Regions from separate parts of the Salinimonas sediminis genome, predicted to be linked through region 4. Evidence: predicted binding sites of a transcription regulator. Region 4 holds the regulator's gene; each other region holds the start of a gene.
What was found. The regulator LexA, encoded in region 4, represses DNA repair genes until DNA is damaged. The targets are predictions, from matches to a motif close to TACTGTATNNNNATACAGTA.
Positions count from the first base shown of each region.

Region 1: the regulator LexA is predicted to act here: its motif matches at 1,255-1,274, upstream of recA (recombinase RecA).
Region 2: the regulator LexA is predicted to act here: its motif matches at 1,158-1,177, upstream of imuA (translesion DNA synthesis-associated protein ImuA).
Region 3: the regulator LexA is predicted to act here: its motif matches at 1,244-1,263, upstream of dinB (DNA polymerase IV).

Region 1 covers NZ_CP031769.1:890,132-892,341, forward strand. Annotated here, with positions in the region: gene mutS (DNA mismatch repair protein MutS) at 1-569, opposite strand, end outside; gene D0Y50_RS04005 (CinA family protein) at 687-1,217, shown strand; gene recA (recombinase RecA) at 1,367-2,210, shown strand, end outside.
Region 2 covers NZ_CP031769.1:4,388,360-4,390,569, forward strand. Annotated here, with positions in the region: gene D0Y50_RS19190 (DUF885 domain-containing protein) at 1-571, shown strand, start outside; gene D0Y50_RS19195 (hypothetical protein) at 571-1,062, shown strand; gene imuA (translesion DNA synthesis-associated protein ImuA) at 1,183-1,872, shown strand; gene D0Y50_RS19205 (Y-family DNA polymerase) at 1,879-2,210, shown strand, end outside.
Region 3 covers NZ_CP031769.1:3,706,726-3,708,935, reverse strand. Annotated here, with positions in the region: gene D0Y50_RS16260 (GAF domain-containing protein) at 14-517, shown strand; gene D0Y50_RS16255 (DUF6435 family protein) at 953-1,129, shown strand; gene dinB (DNA polymerase IV) at 1,277-2,210, shown strand, end outside.
Region 4 covers NZ_CP031769.1:88,189-90,398, reverse strand. Annotated here, with positions in the region: gene coxB (cytochrome c oxidase subunit II) at 1-414, opposite strand, end outside; gene lexA (transcriptional repressor LexA) at 1,165-1,794, opposite strand.

The DNA of each region.
Region 1 (2,210 bases), 800 kb from region 4:
CATTCCGGACGGCGGCGGATGCCTTTACGTCGGTCGATCAAGGGCAGCGCGGTGAAACCTTCTGGGTACAATAACTCGGCAGGATTAATGCGCTGTAGCTCGGCCAGCAATGCTTCATCACCACAATACTCAGCCACCAGAAAACGGCCGCTACTGACATCCAACGTAGCCAGACCAAATTTTTCGACCGTACCACATACTGCGGCCAGCACATTGTCCTGACGTTCTTCTAATAATGCTTCATCCGTTACGGTGCCTGGGGTGACTATGCGTTTAACCTGGCGTTCCACCGGTCCTTTACTGGTGGCGGGGTCGCCTACCTGTTCACAAATCGCAATCGATTCACCCATTTTTACCAGCCTGGCCAGGTAACTTTCTACAGCATGGTATGGTACACCCGCCATTGGAATAGGATCGCCACCTGATTTACCGCGTGCGGTAAGCGAAATATCCAGTAACTGAGCCGCCCGGCGAGCATCATCGTAAAACAATTCATAGAAATCTCCCATCCGGTAAAACAGCAGGATATTAGGATGTTGCGCCTTTATATTCAGGTACTGGCGCATCATAGGGGTATGTGATTCCAAAAGAGCCTCGGTGTTGTTAGTTAGGGTAGTACCACGGATGTGTAATAGGCAATGAAATGGTACACTTCACGCAATCTTTATCAGCGACGTATTATTCCTATGAGTGAGCTTTTTTCAACGCTAAGTGACAGTGACGCCGATGCTGAGTTGAGCCGAATGATAACACGGATAGGCGCAGGATTAAGAGCCCAAAACGGCTCTGTTGCCTGTGCTGAATCCTGCACCGGTGGGGGCGTAGCATTTGCTCTAACAGCGGTGGCGGGCAGCTCTGATTGGTTTAATCAGTCGTTCGTCACGTATTCCAATCAGGCAAAGCAGCAGCTATTGGGTGTAAGCGAGCAAACACTAACTGAATATGGCGCAGTATCTTCACAATGTGTAGGGGAAATGGCTCAAGGAACCCGCCAACGGAGCCAGGCCACCATAGGCATCAGTACCAGTGGCATCGCTGGGCCAGGCGGTGGCAGTACTGCTAAACCGGTCGGTACCGTCTGGTTTGGCCTGGCTATGGATAATGACATCATCACCGTATGCCAGCAGTTCAAGGGCGACCGGGCCGCAGTACGTCACGCAGCAGTGCGGTTTGCTATTGAACTACTGCACAACAGACTAGTTGAAAAGGTAAGCTGAGGCTTATAGGTTAAGAAAAAAGTAACGCTGCTCTTGAAACTGTATAATTATACAGTATAAAATAGCATCATTGAATTTTGAGTTATAAAGCGTGGTCAGCGCATGGGCGCTGGGGAAATGCCACCGCTTCACTTCTAGAGGAAGTTTCTGTGGACGATAATAAAACGAAAGCGCTTACCGCGGCCCTTGGGCAAATAGAAAAGCAATTCGGTAAGGGTGCGATTATGCGCCTGGGCGACAACCAGGCAATGGATATCGAGGCTATTTCTACCGGCTCCCTGAGTATTGATATTGCATTGGGAATAGGGGGCTTGCCGTGTGGGCGTGTGGTTGAAATTTATGGCCCTGAATCATCAGGTAAAACTACCCTGACATTGCAGGTAATTGCCGAGGCCCAGAAAAAAGGCAAAACCTGTGCGTTCGTGGATGCTGAGCACGCGCTGGACCCTATCTACGCTGAAAAGCTGGGCGTGAATATTGATGACCTGCTGGTCTCTCAGCCTGATACCGGTGAACAGGCATTGGAAATTTGCGACATGCTCGTGCGTTCCGGCGCTGTAGATGTAGTTATTGTTGACTCGGTTGCCGCACTAACCCCCAAAGCGGAAATTGAAGGGGACATGGGAGATTCTCACGTAGGTTTGCAGGCACGCTTGATGTCTCAGGCATTGCGTAAGCTCACCGCCAACATTAAGCGCTCGAACACATTGTGTATTTTCATCAACCAGATTCGGATGAAAATTGGCGTAATGTTTGGTAACCCAGAAACCACTACCGGGGGGAATGCCCTGAAATTTTACTCTTCTGTACGTTTGGACATCCGTCGAATTGGTGCGGTGAAAGAAGGTGACGAAGTCGTGGGTAATGAAACCCGCGTAAAAGTGGTAAAAAACAAAGTCGCTCCTCCGTTCCGTCAGGCTGAATTCATGATCCGTTATGGTGAAGGTATTAGTAAGGAAGCTGAGCTAATTGACTTGGGTGTGAAACAGAAAT
Region 2 (2,210 bases), 140 kb from region 4:
GGATAAACGGCCTTTATATGCGCTTGCCGCGCTCACCCTGCACGAAGCCGTACCCGGACACCACTTGCAGATTTCGTTGGCCGACGAAATGGAAAATTTACCTGCCGTACGCCGTCAGACCTATATTTCAGCATTTGGTGAGGGTTGGGGTCTGTACGCCGAGTTTTTAGGCATTGAGGCCGGTATCTATACCACCGCGTACGATAACTTCGGGCGCTTAAGCTACGAAATGTGGCGGGCTTGCCGTTTAGTGGTGGATACCGGTATGCATATGTTTGGCTGGTCCCGGCAACAGGCTATTGATTACATGATGAAAAATACGGCGTTATCGGAGCATAATATTACCACCGAGGTGGACCGCTATATTTCCTGGCCAGCCCAGGCCTTGTCTTACAAAATAGGTGAAATCAAAATCAAACAACTACGGCGCCAAGCTGAACAGGCATTAGGCGATGAGTTTGATGTTCGCGAGTTTCATACCGCCGTGCTAGCCCATGGGTCCGTGCCATTGTTTGTATTGGAACAAAATATTAATACGTTTATTGATAATAAGAAAACAGGAAACCTTTGATGTTAGCGTTTGGTGTAGTGGGGATATTGGTCATTATTTTGATTTATTTTGTGATGCGGGCGCAAACCTTACAAAGAGAGGTCGCATTATCACGTAGCGGACTAAAAAATCAGACACAGCGGGCTACCCTAGCATTCAATAGCCTGACTCAGGTATGTCTGAAGCTACAACATATTTATACTGATAATATCGAAACCGCGTCCTCGAAAGGGCTTATTAGCTCAGCTCAATATCCTATTCTGGCCTTTCTAATGACCCACTTTGCAGAAATTGTGCTTGATTGCTACCAAGGGGGCAAAAATACTGAAGAAGCACTGACCCGGCTACTGGGGCCAGAGCAGGCCCTAACAATGGAAGATATTCGGCGTTTTATGCAAGAACAACCTAGTCAGATCCGCATGGCCTGGGCTAAAAATACGCCGGATGGTTTCATCAGTGCTTGTGAACAGATGTGTAACCAGGCTTTCGGCAAACCCCTGAAAGGGTCATAGAAAACCCGGCTCATTAAACAAAAATCGCTGTTAGGTAAGCCACTTAACAGCGATTTTTTTATCAGCTCTTGTCAGCTAAACTCGTTCACCTATAATACTGTATATACATACAGGTGAATTATGACTAACTCTACCCTACCTTTGACACAACATCCGGGTGTATGGCGGGCCAGTGAAGGCCGACATCAGGACACCACACAACGCCAAGATACTGGTTTTGCTGCGCTAAATACGGCTTTAGGCGGTGGCTTTCCGGCCAGTGGCCTGATCCGCTTACGCAGTTTGTGCGGGGTAGGTGAACTGAGCTTATTAAAAACGGTATTGGGGCAAAATAATAGCGAAAAACTGCTGGTTTTTATCAACCCACCCGGCCAAATTCATCAAGCCTGGCTACATCAAATGGCCATTAATCCGGCCAACGTTACCGTTGTGCACTGCCGCTCGGGCGATGAAGCGTTATGGGCTGCTGAACAATGTCTGAAAAGTGAGGCGTGCTATCAGGTATTGCTATGGCATGATGCAATCACCACTAAACAAGCCCGCCGCTTACAGGTAGCCTCGACTCAGCACCGGCTACGTTGCTTGCTATTTGAAAATAAACGGGTACAGCGTATAGCCCTGCCCCTGACACTGGATTTAGATATTCAGGCGGTAACGGGTGGCTTGCAAATAGACATTACCAAAAACCGGGGGGCCTGGCCTACCTCGGCTACCCAACTTATGTTTTGCTACACCCCCACTAACCAGGCTATTTACCGAGCCATGGACAATACCAGCGCCTTACACGCGTTGTCCCATATTGCGGGATAGCCAAATATGCTGTGGGCGTATTTCCATTACTATCAGCTTTTTCTGGATAATACCGAGATTACGGCGCCGCCGACGTCCTCTCAGGCGATAGTCGTTTATCAGGCAGCCAACAACCGTATTATGCAAGCCAACCAGGCCGCTCGGGAAGCAGGGATAACCCTGGGAATGGGCCTGGCTCAGGCTGGGGCATTGTGCCCACAATTGACTATTCTTGACTATCAGCAGGCTGATGAAACCCATCGCCTTACCGCCCTGGCTAACCGCTTATACCAACTGGTAGCTGATATCGTTCTGCTGCCCCCGAATGGTTTAGCGGTCCGTTTAGATCCCAGCATGAA
Region 3 (2,210 bases), 820 kb from region 4:
AGGAATAGCCACTATGGCGAATATACCTGAACTTCCCCATGAAGCAGCCCGGTTACAAGCCTTGCTTGATTTAAACATTCTGGATACCCCACCAGAAGAGCGGTTTGATGCGATTACCCGCAAAGCACAAGCCGAATTTAAGTGTAAAACCGTGCTTATCAGCCTGATTGCTGAAGATCGGCAATGGTTTAAATCGCGCCAAGGTCTGGATAAGCGGGAAACGCCCAGGAATATCTCTTTTTGCACCTACGCGATTGCAGAAGAGGAATATTTGATTGTGCCTGACACCCACCAAGATTTTCGCTTCAAAAATAATAAGCTGGTTAAAGGCGAGCCATTCATTCGTTCTTATGCAGGGGTCATTTTGTATTCTACCGAAGGATATGAGATGGGGACATTCTGCCTGTTGCACGACAAAGTAAAACATTACGATGAACAGGATATCCAGCGCATAAAACATTACGCCAAAATTGTGGAGCAGGAACTGGTGTTGTCTGAGGAGTTTGGACGGCAGTAGCTGTAACATTTGCTGCACCATCGTTGTACTTTAATAGCCACGATGGTGTCTGCGATTTGATTTGTTAACCGTAACTTTCTATATGCCAGCAGCGGTTTGGGCCTGCAATAATTCCTTTACCATTCCAAGACAACGCAAGAAAACATCAAGCAAGCTTTCATTTATACAATAGTTGCCAGTAACTTGAGTCCTCATATACAGCTTTCCTAATAAGCGCCGCAGAATGATAACATCCGGCTCCGGATACTTGTGCAGTTTGCTCAAGGTTAGCTATGTGCACCTACTAGCTTACTGAAGCTCGCCATTGCCTTGGATAGGGGCGTCTAATTTACTACCGGTCTTGTAGCGGCGTTATCAATATGACAGCAATTTCACTGTTATTTTGCCCAAGCCGGCCGCACACTGTTGGTTGAGATAATAGCCAGGAGATACGCTATGTTTACACTTTTTCGGCGTGACCCGATAAAAAAGCAACGTAAACGTTATGATGCGTTATTAGAGCAAGCCATGTACGCGCAGCGTAATGGTGATATTAAAACCTATTCAAATCTAACGGCTGAGGCTGAAGCGCTATGGGCAGAGATTGAAACTTTGTCGAAGGCGCCGCGATAGCAATCGGCTGATGATGCCATCAACAAAATCTTCAGTTGGAGAGTCATAGCGCTATAACGGTTAAATTTAATGCTGGCACCACTATAATTTAACGAATGAAACGCGGTACACTACGCCTGTTTATGTATACAGGTACTTTCTTTTCCCATGCGTAAAATTATTCATGTAGACATGGATTGTTTCTACGCCGCCGTAGAGATGCGCGATAATCCGTCATTACAGCACGTACCGCTGGCTATCGGCGGTAGCTCAGACCAACGCGGAGTCATCTCGACCTGCAATTACCCAGCCCGCCAATACGGGGTGCGCTCGGCCATGGCGACAGCCTATGCAATGCGTTTGTGCCCGGATTTAGTCATGGTCAGGGGGCGAATGGATGTCTACGTCAAAGAATCGTTGCGTATACGCGCGATTTTTGCAGATTACACCGATATTATTGAGCCTTTGTCATTAGATGAAGCATTTTTGGATGTGTCTGGTTCTGCACACTGTGGCGGGAGTGCCACGCTTATTGCTGAAGAAATTCGCCAGCGTATTAAACAAGAGCTTGGTTTGACTGCCTCAGCCGGCGTAGCGTCGTGTAAGTTTGTGGCAAAAGTTGCCAGTGATGAGAATAAGCCAGATGGCATATGTGTAATTACCCCGGATAAGCTGGATGCTTTTGTACGTAATATGGCATTAGAGAAAATCCCCGGGGTGGGCAAAGTCACTATGCAAAAGTTGCAGCGTATGGGGCTGGCCACTTGCGCCGATATCCGCAAGTATCCCTTCGAACGTTTGCAAAAAGAATTAGGTAAATTTGGTTCAGTGTTATGGGACCGGGCGCACGGTATTGATGAACGTGAAGTCAATGTCACTCGAGAGCGCAAATCGATTGGTGTAGAGCGCACCCTCAATGAAGATATCCATACACTTGAAGCCTGTCGGGCATTTATGCCCACCTTGTTAGAGAAACTTCATGAGCGCATTGCTGCCCACGAAAATAAACACACAAAAGGGAAGGCGGTACGGATTCGTACCCAGGGGATAAAATTAAAATTCAGTGATTTTCAGCTGACTACGGTAGAGCATCGGCATCATC
Region 4 (2,210 bases):
TTGTGAGCCGGTGACCAATACGGTCATATCTGGCTCACTGGTGTCTTCCATTGCAATAAGCGTTTGGGCAGCGGGAAATGCCATAAATATCAGGATAAGAAAAGGCACTACCGTCCAGGCAATTTCAACTTTTACGTTTTCATGAAAGGTAGCCGGGGTGGCACCGCGCGAACGCCGATGCAAATAAATGGAAATAAACATAGCGCCAAACACCACTACGGCGATGACCACACATATGGTAAACATCAGCATATGCAGGTCATAGACCTGACCACTGATATCAGTAACACCCTTGCGAAGATTTAGTGTTGCAGCATCACCGGTAGCCTGTTGTGCAGCAAATGCATGTGAAAATGCAGCGGTGGTTGCCAGCGTCCCCAAAACCATCAATACGATATTTGCGAGCTTCTTCACTCAACACCTCCGTGATGGACGAATCCTGGAAGCCTGCCTGCCAACCATAGACCCGCGTTGTTACGACTAATTCCGTTATAGATGTATTATGTAATTGTTATTCTTATGTTAATAACAGTATAAGAATTAAACACTTTTAACCTTGAGTCTAGTCTTTTGATAAAAAATTATACAATTTTTTGGCAAGTCGCTGATTCAGGGCAAGACTTTTCAAAGCCAGCAACCAGCTAATTTGGTGGGGTGGAGAGAGGCTATACAGCCGATGAAAACGGTGGCAACAGAGACTATAGCCGTAGACAAGATAACGCCTTTACAGGCGAAGCACTAAAAAATCAAAATGGCAGATAATTACTAATCAGCACAGGGGCTATTCATCGCAAGGTAAACGCTTGATAGCAAAAGGGGTATAGCGGTAGAAGGGTATAAAATGCCCGCCTGGATAATAAAAGCGTCTGCACCGCGGCTGTGTGAACATGCCGTGAGCATCCGGTAAACCAGCGCGCTATTAGAAAATGATAAACGTCATCGTGCTGATTTGAGTAAGCAGTGTGGTTACACACATTTTTTTCCGGTAAGCGCGCCTAATTACGGCATATGTAGCAATAGAAGGGGGGGTAAAACGGGTAGGTTTTAAGAATAGTCAATACACGCAATGTAAAGCTACCAACATCAGCGGTAATGAAAAAGTTACCGCAGGCAACAATTATTGCCAACATTCGCTTCAGGAATGCTGGCAATGTGCTTTTTACATCACATCCAGTCAGCGTTACGAATAACACCCACTGCTAAGCCTTCGATAGTAAAAGGCTGGGCCGACAAATCCACTTTAATTGGTGCAAATTCGTCATTTTCTGCATGCAGTAACACTTCATGACCGCGCTTTTCGAAGCGTTTAACAGTGACATCATCTTCCACCCTGGCAACCACCACCTGGCCATTATGCACATCCGTAGTACGGTGTACGGCCAATAAGTCACCATCTAAAATACCAATATCTTTCATACTCATGCCATCTACCCGCAACAAAAAGTCGGCGTGAGGACGAAACAAGGCAGGATCGACCTGATAGTGGCTTTCTATATGCTCCTGCGCCAGGATGGGTTCACCGGCAGCGACCCGCCCAATCAAAGGCAAACCCGTTTCTTCATTCGCGGCTTCATCTTCAAGCGGTGTTGTTAAGCGGATACCACGGGAGGTGCCGGGCAAAATTTCAATCACACCTTTGCGAGCCAAAGCTTTTAGATGTTCTTCAGCTGCATTGGCAGATTTGAACCCAAGATGCTGGGCGATCTCAGCCCGCGTAGGAGGCATACCCGTGTCCCGCATATTGGATTTAATAAGCTCAAGTACTTCTGTCTGTCGGGGGGTTAGTGGACGCATAAACAGCCTGGGTTTTCATACAGTTAACTGTGAGTATATACAGTTGGCCACATTTCGCAAGCGTTAACGCGCGGAAAATAACAGGTTTATGAACAGGTAGCACTAGCATGCCTAAAGCACTTTGGTAGGTAAACTCGTAAAGCCTATCTTTGTGGTCATGCTCGGGATGTCGAACTTGCTGGGCCGAATCAATTTAATCTTGTACCTTACCATCTAACTGTATCGAGCAATAGACTGGCCAGCGTGGTGACCGGTAATAATGCCGGTAGCCCCGCTTGATCACCCGGCCAAAGGTAGTATCGCTGGCCTGGGTCGATTATGATGCGAGTATTGGAAATATCCCCTATATTCAAAACGCCGTACGTGCACAGCCATGTGTGGTATTTTTTTCACAACCAGCGGGCTCGCTTAGTTAC